2 regions of the Bacillus sp. 11C genome follow, and region 2 is predicted to be linked to the other one. Evidence: riboswitches for the same ligand, from Rfam matches in the RefSeq annotation. Region 2 holds a riboswitch; the other holds the start of a gene.
What was found. A riboswitch is a leader RNA that binds a small molecule or an ion and turns the genes downstream of it on or off. The one in region 2 is predicted to bind S-adenosylmethionine.
Positions count from the first base shown of each region.

Region 1: it holds a riboswitch for S-adenosylmethionine, as region 2 does, so the genes downstream of both, mtnW (2,3-diketo-5-methylthiopentyl-1-phosphate enolase) here and ACY3LV_RS01695 (5-methyltetrahydropteroyltriglutamate--homocysteine S-methyltransferase) in region 2, are expected to answer to the same signal.

Region 1 covers NZ_JBUPVZ010000023.1:27,030-31,443, reverse strand. The annotation lists gene mtnD (acireductone dioxygenase) at 1-119, opposite strand, end outside; gene ACY3LV_RS20235 (methylthioribulose 1-phosphate dehydratase) at 134-763, opposite strand; gene mtnX (2-hydroxy-3-keto-5-methylthiopentenyl-1-phosphate phosphatase) at 721-1,428, opposite strand; gene mtnW (2,3-diketo-5-methylthiopentyl-1-phosphate enolase) at 1,425-2,642, opposite strand; SAM riboswitch class I at 2,727-2,827, opposite strand; gene mtnE (methionine-glutamine aminotransferase) at 2,869-4,062, opposite strand; gene ACY3LV_RS20215 (carbon-nitrogen family hydrolase) at 4,157-4,414, shown strand, end outside.
Region 2 covers NZ_JBUPVZ010000001.1:334,808-339,221, reverse strand. The annotation lists gene ACY3LV_RS01705 (CoA transferase subunit B) at 1-165, shown strand, start outside; gene ACY3LV_RS01700 (5-methyltetrahydropteroyltriglutamate--homocysteine S-methyltransferase) at 239-1,375, opposite strand; SAM riboswitch class I at 1,453-1,559, opposite strand; gene ACY3LV_RS01695 (5-methyltetrahydropteroyltriglutamate--homocysteine S-methyltransferase) at 1,628-2,761, opposite strand; SAM riboswitch class I at 2,846-2,952, opposite strand; gene ACY3LV_RS01690 (LURP-one-related/scramblase family protein) at 3,019-3,507, opposite strand; gene ACY3LV_RS01685 (hypothetical protein) at 3,641-3,898, opposite strand; gene ACY3LV_RS01680 (hypothetical protein) at 4,198-4,323, opposite strand.

The DNA of each region.
Region 1 (4,414 bases), on a different contig from region 2:
GGGAGCTTACTGATATCCCATTGCTCATAAATGACCTCTTGACTGTCCAGAAAGCTTGCTACTTCCTCTTGATTTTCAATCGTTGTATTTGCCTCATCATGAATACGAATTGTTGCCATTTCAGTTCCTCCTTTTATTTAACCAGCTGATGCTGAATTGTGTTCAATTTCAAATGGTAGCTGAACAAAAATTCATATGCTTCAAGCACTCTTTTTGCTTCAAATGCTGTTCGGCCCCAAGCTGTAATACCGTGATTTCGGATTAGAACAGCTCCTGAATCTTCTGAAACCTCTTCCGCAAACAATGCCGCGAGCGTCGGAATATGAGCTGGGTTTTCAATGATCGGAATGGTCACTTCTGCATTCTCTTCCCACAGTCCGAGCGCTTTTATGATTTCCTGGCCTCTGAATGTGATTTTCTTTTGGTCTCCGTATAGCTCTGAGATGACATTATTGTTTATCGTATGGACGTGCAGGCAGCATCCGGCATTGGTTTTATTGTACAAATGTGTATGCAAAAGCGTTTCCGCTGACGGTTTCAGAGAATGCCCGCTTTCGGCAGGCTCTCCGTTTTGATCCACCAGCAGAAAATCTTCATCCGTTTCTTTGCGTTTATCTTTCCCGCTTGCGGTTACGAGAAAGGTTAAAGGCTCATCAGAAACCTTAATAGACAGATTGCCGCTAGTCGCCGGAAACCAGTCTCTTTCGGCCAATTCCCGTTTTACTTCAGCGAGCTCTCGCCAGCGTTCTTGTTTTGCAGCCATTCCTGTACCTCCGTTACGTTCTCAATATCTTTTCTAATCTCATAAAAATCTTGATACGGGAGATGATTCAGATTTCGCTCCCGGCATTCGTTTAATAAATAATCCCTTGCAAAACAAAGGTCAGACAGCTTTGCCGCCTCCACATCTGTAACCGAATCACCGATCATGATGAGATATTGGTCCGGTTCAGAAAGTTCATGTATCACAGAGGGTTTGCAGCACCCGCATTGATTGCTGCATGATCCTTTGCAAGAATGAGGCCAGTCAATATGAATATAGTCGCTGTCAAATGACGCATGGTTGCAATAAATACGTTCTTTCTCCACAATGCCTTCAAGCAAAGGATACACAAAAAAGTCCATTCCTCCGCTTACGACATAAAACGGAAGCTCGTGCTCATTGATAAACGCTACAAATTCCCGAAAGCCTTCCCTGATTTTTGCATCTTCCAATACAAATCTTGTAATCTCTTCTTCTAAATTGCTAGGCAGAAGGCCGAACATCCGCCCGACACCTTCCTTGATCGACAGCGTTTTGGAAAGTACGCCGTCTTTTAATGCCGTCCACTCCGGGGGAGCGAATGTTTTCATGATGCTTATAATGTTGTCGTTCCTCGTGATGGTTCCGTCAAAATCACAAATGATTAAAGGTTTTCGAGTCGTCATACGGCTTCAACCTTTCCCCATTTATCAAGCGCAAGCTTTAGATCCTTGCATTGTTCGGCTTTTTCATCAATCGGCTGGGCTTCTAAGACCGCATCAATAATGGCTCTGAACGCTTTGCCCCCACCTTGGGCGCCGTTCGGATGTCCGTGTACGCCTCCACCGGCGTTAATAATATGATCTATGCCAAAATCCCGCATTAAAAGCGGAACCATACCGGGATGAATGCCTGCTGACGGAACGGCAAATGTTTGGTTAAAGGCATCCTCTCTTACACATTCTTCATGAATCGCCAGCGCATGTTCTTTCGGAAGCGCAACCGAGCCGTATGGCGACGGAAAGAGACTGAAGTCAGCACCGCAATACCGGTTTAATTTTCCGAGCAAAAGAGCGTGAGAAAAGCCATAAAACGGAGAAGATGTGAACGCCCCGCTGACCGCTGGATGCGCCATAATCGGGATCGCAATTTCGGGATCTTCCGCAAGGCTTTGCATGACGTCCAAGCCGTAAGCGAAAACATTAAACAAAAGCGCATCCGCTCCCAATTCGGCGGCGCGTCTCGCTTTATCTTTCAGATCAGCCGTACGTCCAGTCAAATTGACCGCGTACAGCGTTTTATGCCCGGTTTGTTCATACGTTTCTTTCAATATTTGCTTTCCCTCTGTAATTCTTGTTTCAAAAGACGCCGGACCTGTCTCAAAGAAAATTTCATCGTCCTTGATCAAGTCAACTCCGCCAAGCGCCTGCTGTCTGAGCTGTTCTTTAATATCACGCAGGTCCCTTCCGATAACCCCTTTAAATATGCTCATTAACAGCGGTCTCTCAAATTCCCCCAGCAGCTTCCGGATGCCGTATACGCCAAACTTCGGTCCCGGCAGCGTGCGCTTAAATGCTTCAGAGAAGTGAAGATCGAGTAATTTAATTTTTCCATCCAGCGACAGCTTGCCAAACACTGTTGTCAGCAAAGCCGGAATATCCTGAGAGAAATTGATGTCAGGATAGGCAATTGTGATCACCGCTTGTTTTCCTGATGCAGGAGTTCCCTCTCTTTCCTCGACCTGTATCACCCGCCCCTTGTGCTTTTGCATTTGCTCCTGTTTCACCAAGGGCAAATCCGTCCAAGAGCCAACTGTCAATCCTGTTGCGATTTGTTCTGCTTTTTTCTCTGTATCGGCTCCCGGTTCGGTCAGGAGATATGTTGCCAATAACTCACTCATGCCAGAGCTCCTTTCATTTTCATCCATATAAAAAAACCTCTTCAAACAGCAATCGCGTCTAAAGAGGTTTCGTTTCTCGTCCGAATCTTATCTCTCAGCCGCCAGCTGCAAGAATTAGCACCGTGCTTTACAAGTCGGTTGCCGGGCTTCATCGGGCTCGTCCCTCTGCCTGCTCTTGATAAGAAAATATAGATTTTATAAATTATTTCGAATTATCCCATCGTTATCAGGTCTTGTCAATGCTTTTTTGGGTAAACAGGTTCAGTTTCCCAATTCGATAAGCGGCTTCCTTCAGTCTTTCTTCACTTGTCAGCAGCCCGACTCGGACGTAGCCCTCGCCATATTCACCGAAGCCGTTTCCGGCTGCAACCGCCACATTCGCTTTTTCCAGCAAAAGGTTTGAGAACTGCTCGGAAGTATAGCCTTCAGGCACAGGCAGCCATGCAAAAAATGAACCTGCCGGAGCTGTCACATCCCAGCCGATTTTCCGGCATGACGCGATCCAAACGTTTCGCCTGCTTTCATATCGGGCATTTTGCTCCGCCACACACGTCTGATCAGCTAACAGTGCCGCCGCTGCAGCCTCCTGAGTCGCTCTGAAAAGACTGACAAACATATGGTCTTGATACAGATTGATCGCTTCAATGACCGAAGCGTTTCCAACGGCAAAGCCGACCCGCCACCCTGCCATATTATACGTTTTTGACAGCGTGTAAATTTCAATGCCGATATCCTTGGCACCTTCAGTTTGCAAAAAACTTAAAGGCTTTCCGCCGTCAAATCCTACAGCGCCGTAAGCAAAATCGTGAACGACACAGACCCCGCTTTCTTTCGCAAAACTCACGGTTTCTTCAAAGAAGTCAGGGGTAGCAACGGCTCCGGTCGGATTATTCGGATAATTCAAATACATTAATTTCGCCTGTTCCCTCACTTCAGCGGCGATGCTGCTGTAATCAGGAAGAAACGCTCTGTCCTCTATGAGCGGCATCATTTCCATCTTCGCTTTCGCGAGTGCCACACCTGACCAGTAATCAGGATAGCCCGGATCTGGAACTAAAATCGTATCTCCGGGATTCAGCAAGCATTGCGGGAGCTCAACCAGACCGGCTTTCCCGCCGAATAATACAGCGACTTCAGTTTCCGGGTCAAGATCAATGCCGTATTCTCTTTTATAAAATGCTGCCGCTGCTGATTTCAGACTGTATGAGCCGCGAAAAGACGAGTATTTATGATTTTCAGGATCAGCAACAGCCCGTTTCATTTCCTCGACGATATGTTCCGGAGTCGGCTGATCCGGATTTCCCTGTCCGAGATTGATGACGTCGTGTCCTTCTGCGAGCTTTCGGTTCACTTGCTGCACCAAAGAAGCGAAGAATTGTTGAGGCAGCTCCTTCAATACATCAGATTGTTCAAATTTCATCTATTCTCACCTTCTAAAAAAATCTTGAAATGATAGTCCATCATCATATATGGTTAAATAAAAAAAGTAAAGAAAAATGTGGAGTGATAAAAAGATGAAATGGACGATATCTTGTCTTCAATTTGATATTTCATACGGAAAACCTTCAGAAAATATAAAAAAGGCTGAATTCTCCATCGAAAAAGAAAGCAAACATGCTGATGTTCTTGTTCTTCCTGAACTATGGACAACCGGATATGACCTGGCCAACCTTGATGAGCTCGCTGATGAAGACGGACGTTCTGCTCAGAGCTGGCTGAAGAATACGGCAAAAAAACATGGCGTTCATATTATCGCCGGATCGGTTGCTGTC
Region 2 (4,414 bases):
CTCACGGGGCAGAAAGTTGCTCACAGGCTGATTACGGATTTGGCCGTGTTTGATTTTGATAATGGCCGCATGACACTGACTGAACTTCAGGAAGGTGTCACAATGGAAGAGGTTTATGAAAAAACAGAAGCCGATTTCGCTGTCAGCCAGTCTGTGATCAAATGAAACGCTTGACGGGAATTAATGACATAAAAAACACACTTGCTCCGCCATGGAATCAAGTGTGTTTTTTCTTTGCTTATTTCCAAACATCATTAGCGATCTCAACCACATGGCGGAGCTTCGCCCATTGCTGTTCTTCAGTCAGCTTGTTGCCTTCTTCAGTGGAAGCGAATCCGCATTGAGGACTGAGGCAAAGCTGGTCTAAGCTCACATAACGAGACGCTTCTTCGATACGGCGTTTCACATCGTCCGGATGTTCAAGCTCGCCGAATTTAGAGGTCACTAAGCCAAGGACAAGCTGAAGATCAGAGCGCTTCACATAACGGAGCGGTTCAAATCCGCCTGAGCGTGAATCATCGTATTCCAAGAACAGCCCGTCCAGATTCAAACCGTCAAAAATGGTTTCGGCTGCCGCGTCATAGCCGCCTTCAGCTGTCCAAGTGGATTGGAAGTTGCCGCGGCAAATATGCATTGTCACCGTCAGGTCATCCGGACGATCCGCAATCGCGTCGTTAATGGATTTCGCAAACAGCTGACGAAGCTCGTCTGGCGTTGTTCCGAATGCTTCGATTTGTTTTAAGCCTTTTTCAGATAAGAAAACAGCCCATGCCGTATCATCAAGCTGGAGGTAGCGGCAGCCTCTGTCATAAAACGCTTGAATCGCTTTTTTATATGCTTTGGATACATCATGCTGGAAAAGCTGATAGTCGTTTTTGTACGCATCCTTTTCAAGCTTTCCGCGGAAAAACAGCATATTCGGGCTTGGGATCGTCATCTTCGGTGTCGCGTCACCGGCAATGCTATGGAGAAATGAATAATCTTCAAGCATTGGGTGAGTTGAAAAGTCGATATCACCTGTGACTTTAATGCCGCGTGCTTTTGTCTGTACGTTATGAAATTGAATGCCGTGCTCAGGAATAAACGGCTCAACCCCATCCAAGTTTTCCAGAAAATCAAAATGCCACCACGCTCTGCGGAATTCGCCGTCTGTCACGACGTTCAGGCCGGTTTCCTTCTGTTTTTCCACAATGCGGATGATTTCATCGTTTTCGATCTGGCGAAGCTGTTCAGCCGTAATCTCGCCGGCGGCTTTTTGCAGCCGCGCTTTTTTGACGGGCTCAGATCTCAGCAGGCTTCCGACTTGATCCGCGCGAAATGGCGGTTTTTGTCTTTGAAGTGATTTTTGTTCTGCGGGTGTTGTTTGTTGTGGCATGTTGTTCATTCCTTCTTTCCATTCAAATATAAAAAAGCTCTTCCTTTGGATAAGGAAGAGCTTGCGTGACAATCTCAACCTTATCTTCAAGAGCAATCAATGCTCTAAAGGATTTAGCACCATTCTGTTAAACAGCGGTTGCCGGGTATCGCAGGGCCAGTCCCTCCACCTCTCTTGATAAGGAAAACCTTTTTATGAAATTTTCTGATAGTATCTATTATTCACACATTTTACATTTCTGTCAATGATAGATTATCTCCACACATCGTTGGCGATGTCGATGACGTGGCGCAGCTTCGCCCATTGCTGCTCCTCTGTCAAAAGATTGCCTTCTTCTGTAGAGGCGAAACCGCACTGCGGGCTGAGGCACAGCTGGTCAAGGCTGACAAAGCGCGCCGCTTCATTGATTCGGCGTTTCACATCCTCAGGATCTTCGAGCTCGCCGTATTTTGATGTAATTAAGCCAAGAACAATTTGCAGATCCTTGCGTTTCACGAAACGGAACGGATCAAAATTTCCGGAGCGGTCATCATCATATTCCAAGAACAGGCCGTCCAAGTTTAAGCCGTCCAAAATCGTTTCCGCTACAGCGTCATAGCCTCCTGATGCTGCCCAAGTCGACTTGAAGTTGCCGCGGCAAATGTGCATCGTGATTGTTAAATCATCAGGGCGGTCCGCGACTGCATCGTTAATCGTTTTGGCAAACAAGGCGGGCAATGTTTCAGGGTCGCCGCCGAGTGCCCGAACGACCTCTCTGCCTTTTTCCTCAAAGAAGAGAGACCATGATGTATCATCTAGCTGAAGATAGCGGCATCCAGCGTCATAGAAGGCGTTGATTGCTTTTTTGTACGCTTGGGCCAGATCATGAAAGTATTCCTCTTGATCGTCATAAATTCCTTTATCGGCCTTTTCACCGAAAAACAGCATATTCGGGCTCGGAATCGTCAATTTAGGTGTCGCGTCGCCAGCAATCTCATGTAAAAATTGATAATCAGCAAGCGCTGGGTGGTTCGTAAAATCGAGTTTTCCCGTCACTTTGATGCTGCGTGCTTTTGTTTTTACGTTATGGAACTGAATTCCTTCAGCGGGAATGAACGGTTCCACACCGTCAAGCCCTTCGAGAAAATCATAATGCCACCAAGAACGGCGAAATTCACCGTCTGTTACCACGTCGAGACCGATTTCTTTTTGTTTTTTGACAATGCGAGTGATTTCCTTGTTTTCAATCTCACGAAGCTGTTCAGCTGTGATCTCGCCGGCCGCTTTTTTCTGGCGGGCTTCTTTCACCGGAGCGGAACGCAGTAAACTGCCGACATGATCGGCGCGGAAAGGAGCTTTGTTTTGTTTTTCTGATTTTTGTCCTGCAACATTTGTTTGTTGAGCCATGTCATTCGCCTCTTTTCTGAAATAGGGTAAGCATGAAAAAAGCTCTTCCTTTGAGTAAGGAAGAGCTTGAATGATCAAATCTCCGCCTCATCTGCAAGAACGCAATGTTCTTAAGGATTTAGCACCATTCTGTTTAAAACAGCGGTTGCCGGGTATCATAGGGCCAGTCCCTCCACCTCTCTTGATAAGGTACATCTTCATATTTACATTTTAATTATCTTAATATTATTACTTTTGAATCAATTGTCAACACCTTTTTAGAAAAGACTCTCATCTTCATCGTCATATAAGACCATATCCAACACGATAGCGATGGCCGTGCAAATCAGCACATCTTCCTCGTTTGTAATCTGCAAATGATAGGAATCACCCCAGCTGAGCCACTTCTTACTCACTGACATCCGGACATTCTCCCCGTCAGTCAGCTGGAATTCATTCTTCCACAAGTCACCGTCAATTTGCCAGTTAAGGCCGGAAATCTCAAACTTCGGTTTGAAAAACGCTAATTTCTTCGTCACCTCACAAACCGTTTTCCCGCCAATTGAAATCACATATCGCGGCAGAAATGACATCACTTTTTGTTCAATGGAAACGAGCGTTTTCCCGGATGAATCTGTCAATTGTAATGAGTCCCCTAACGAAAAGAACCGTCCTTCGACCTTGAATCGCTCTTGTTCATCCCGGTCATAAATGTGAAATGTATTTTTAAACGAGAACATTTTTTGTTTCATAAATAAATCGATCATTGCTGCAGTCTCCTTTTGAATTTGCCTTGTAAAAGATTACGGACAGGGGGCAAAAAGGTTTCAAGTCCAAATCATGTTTCCAAAATGAAAAAAGGCTGCATTGTTCAGCAGCCTTTTCGTTTGAAATATCGTTTTAGGAAAGATGCATCCGGCGTTTTTGGCGGATGGCGTCAAGGTCGATTAGGTTGTTATGATGAGGTGCAGCTGCTGGCAGAGGGCTTGTCTTTTGCGGTTTGCGGCGATTGTCCTTGCTGAAAGAAAAAAGAAGATAGCCGCATAATGCGATGATAATAAATAGGATCATTTTACATACCTCCCAAAAAAAGTTTTGGTATTCTCTATTGTACGGATAAATTGTCAAAAAGTATTCAAAAAATTCTAAATCAATCAAAAATAAATAACTGCCCCTCTAAAACAGTTTAACCTGATGACCTGAAAATAGTCTTGAATCACGGTGAATGTTCTAGTTGATGTTTAGTTCTATAGTTACTATCGGCAGGGAAATAAATTCCTTTATATAACTTTTAACCTAAAATTATGTGATTCTAACTACCTGTTTTTGGATGTTTTTTTCTTGCTTGTTTGATGTATACCCTATTTATCTTAATTAAACACAAAAAACCCAAATCACGGAGCATTTGGGCGGTACGAGGGTATGCAGATTGTGGTTTTGAGGATTTGGATGACTGATCAGAAGAAGCGTTTGAACATTTTTCTAATCTTTTGAAATGCGCTCGATTTCTTTTGTGTGTTAAGCGGCCGGGTCATGATCCATTTTTTCAATAAACTTTTTGCAGCGATTGCATGTTTTGTCATTGTTTTTCCCCCTCATCCGTTGATACTTGTTTTACGAAGGACGTATGAAAAATGTTTCATTTTCACGTAAAAAACCAGTCCTTTTTTTTGG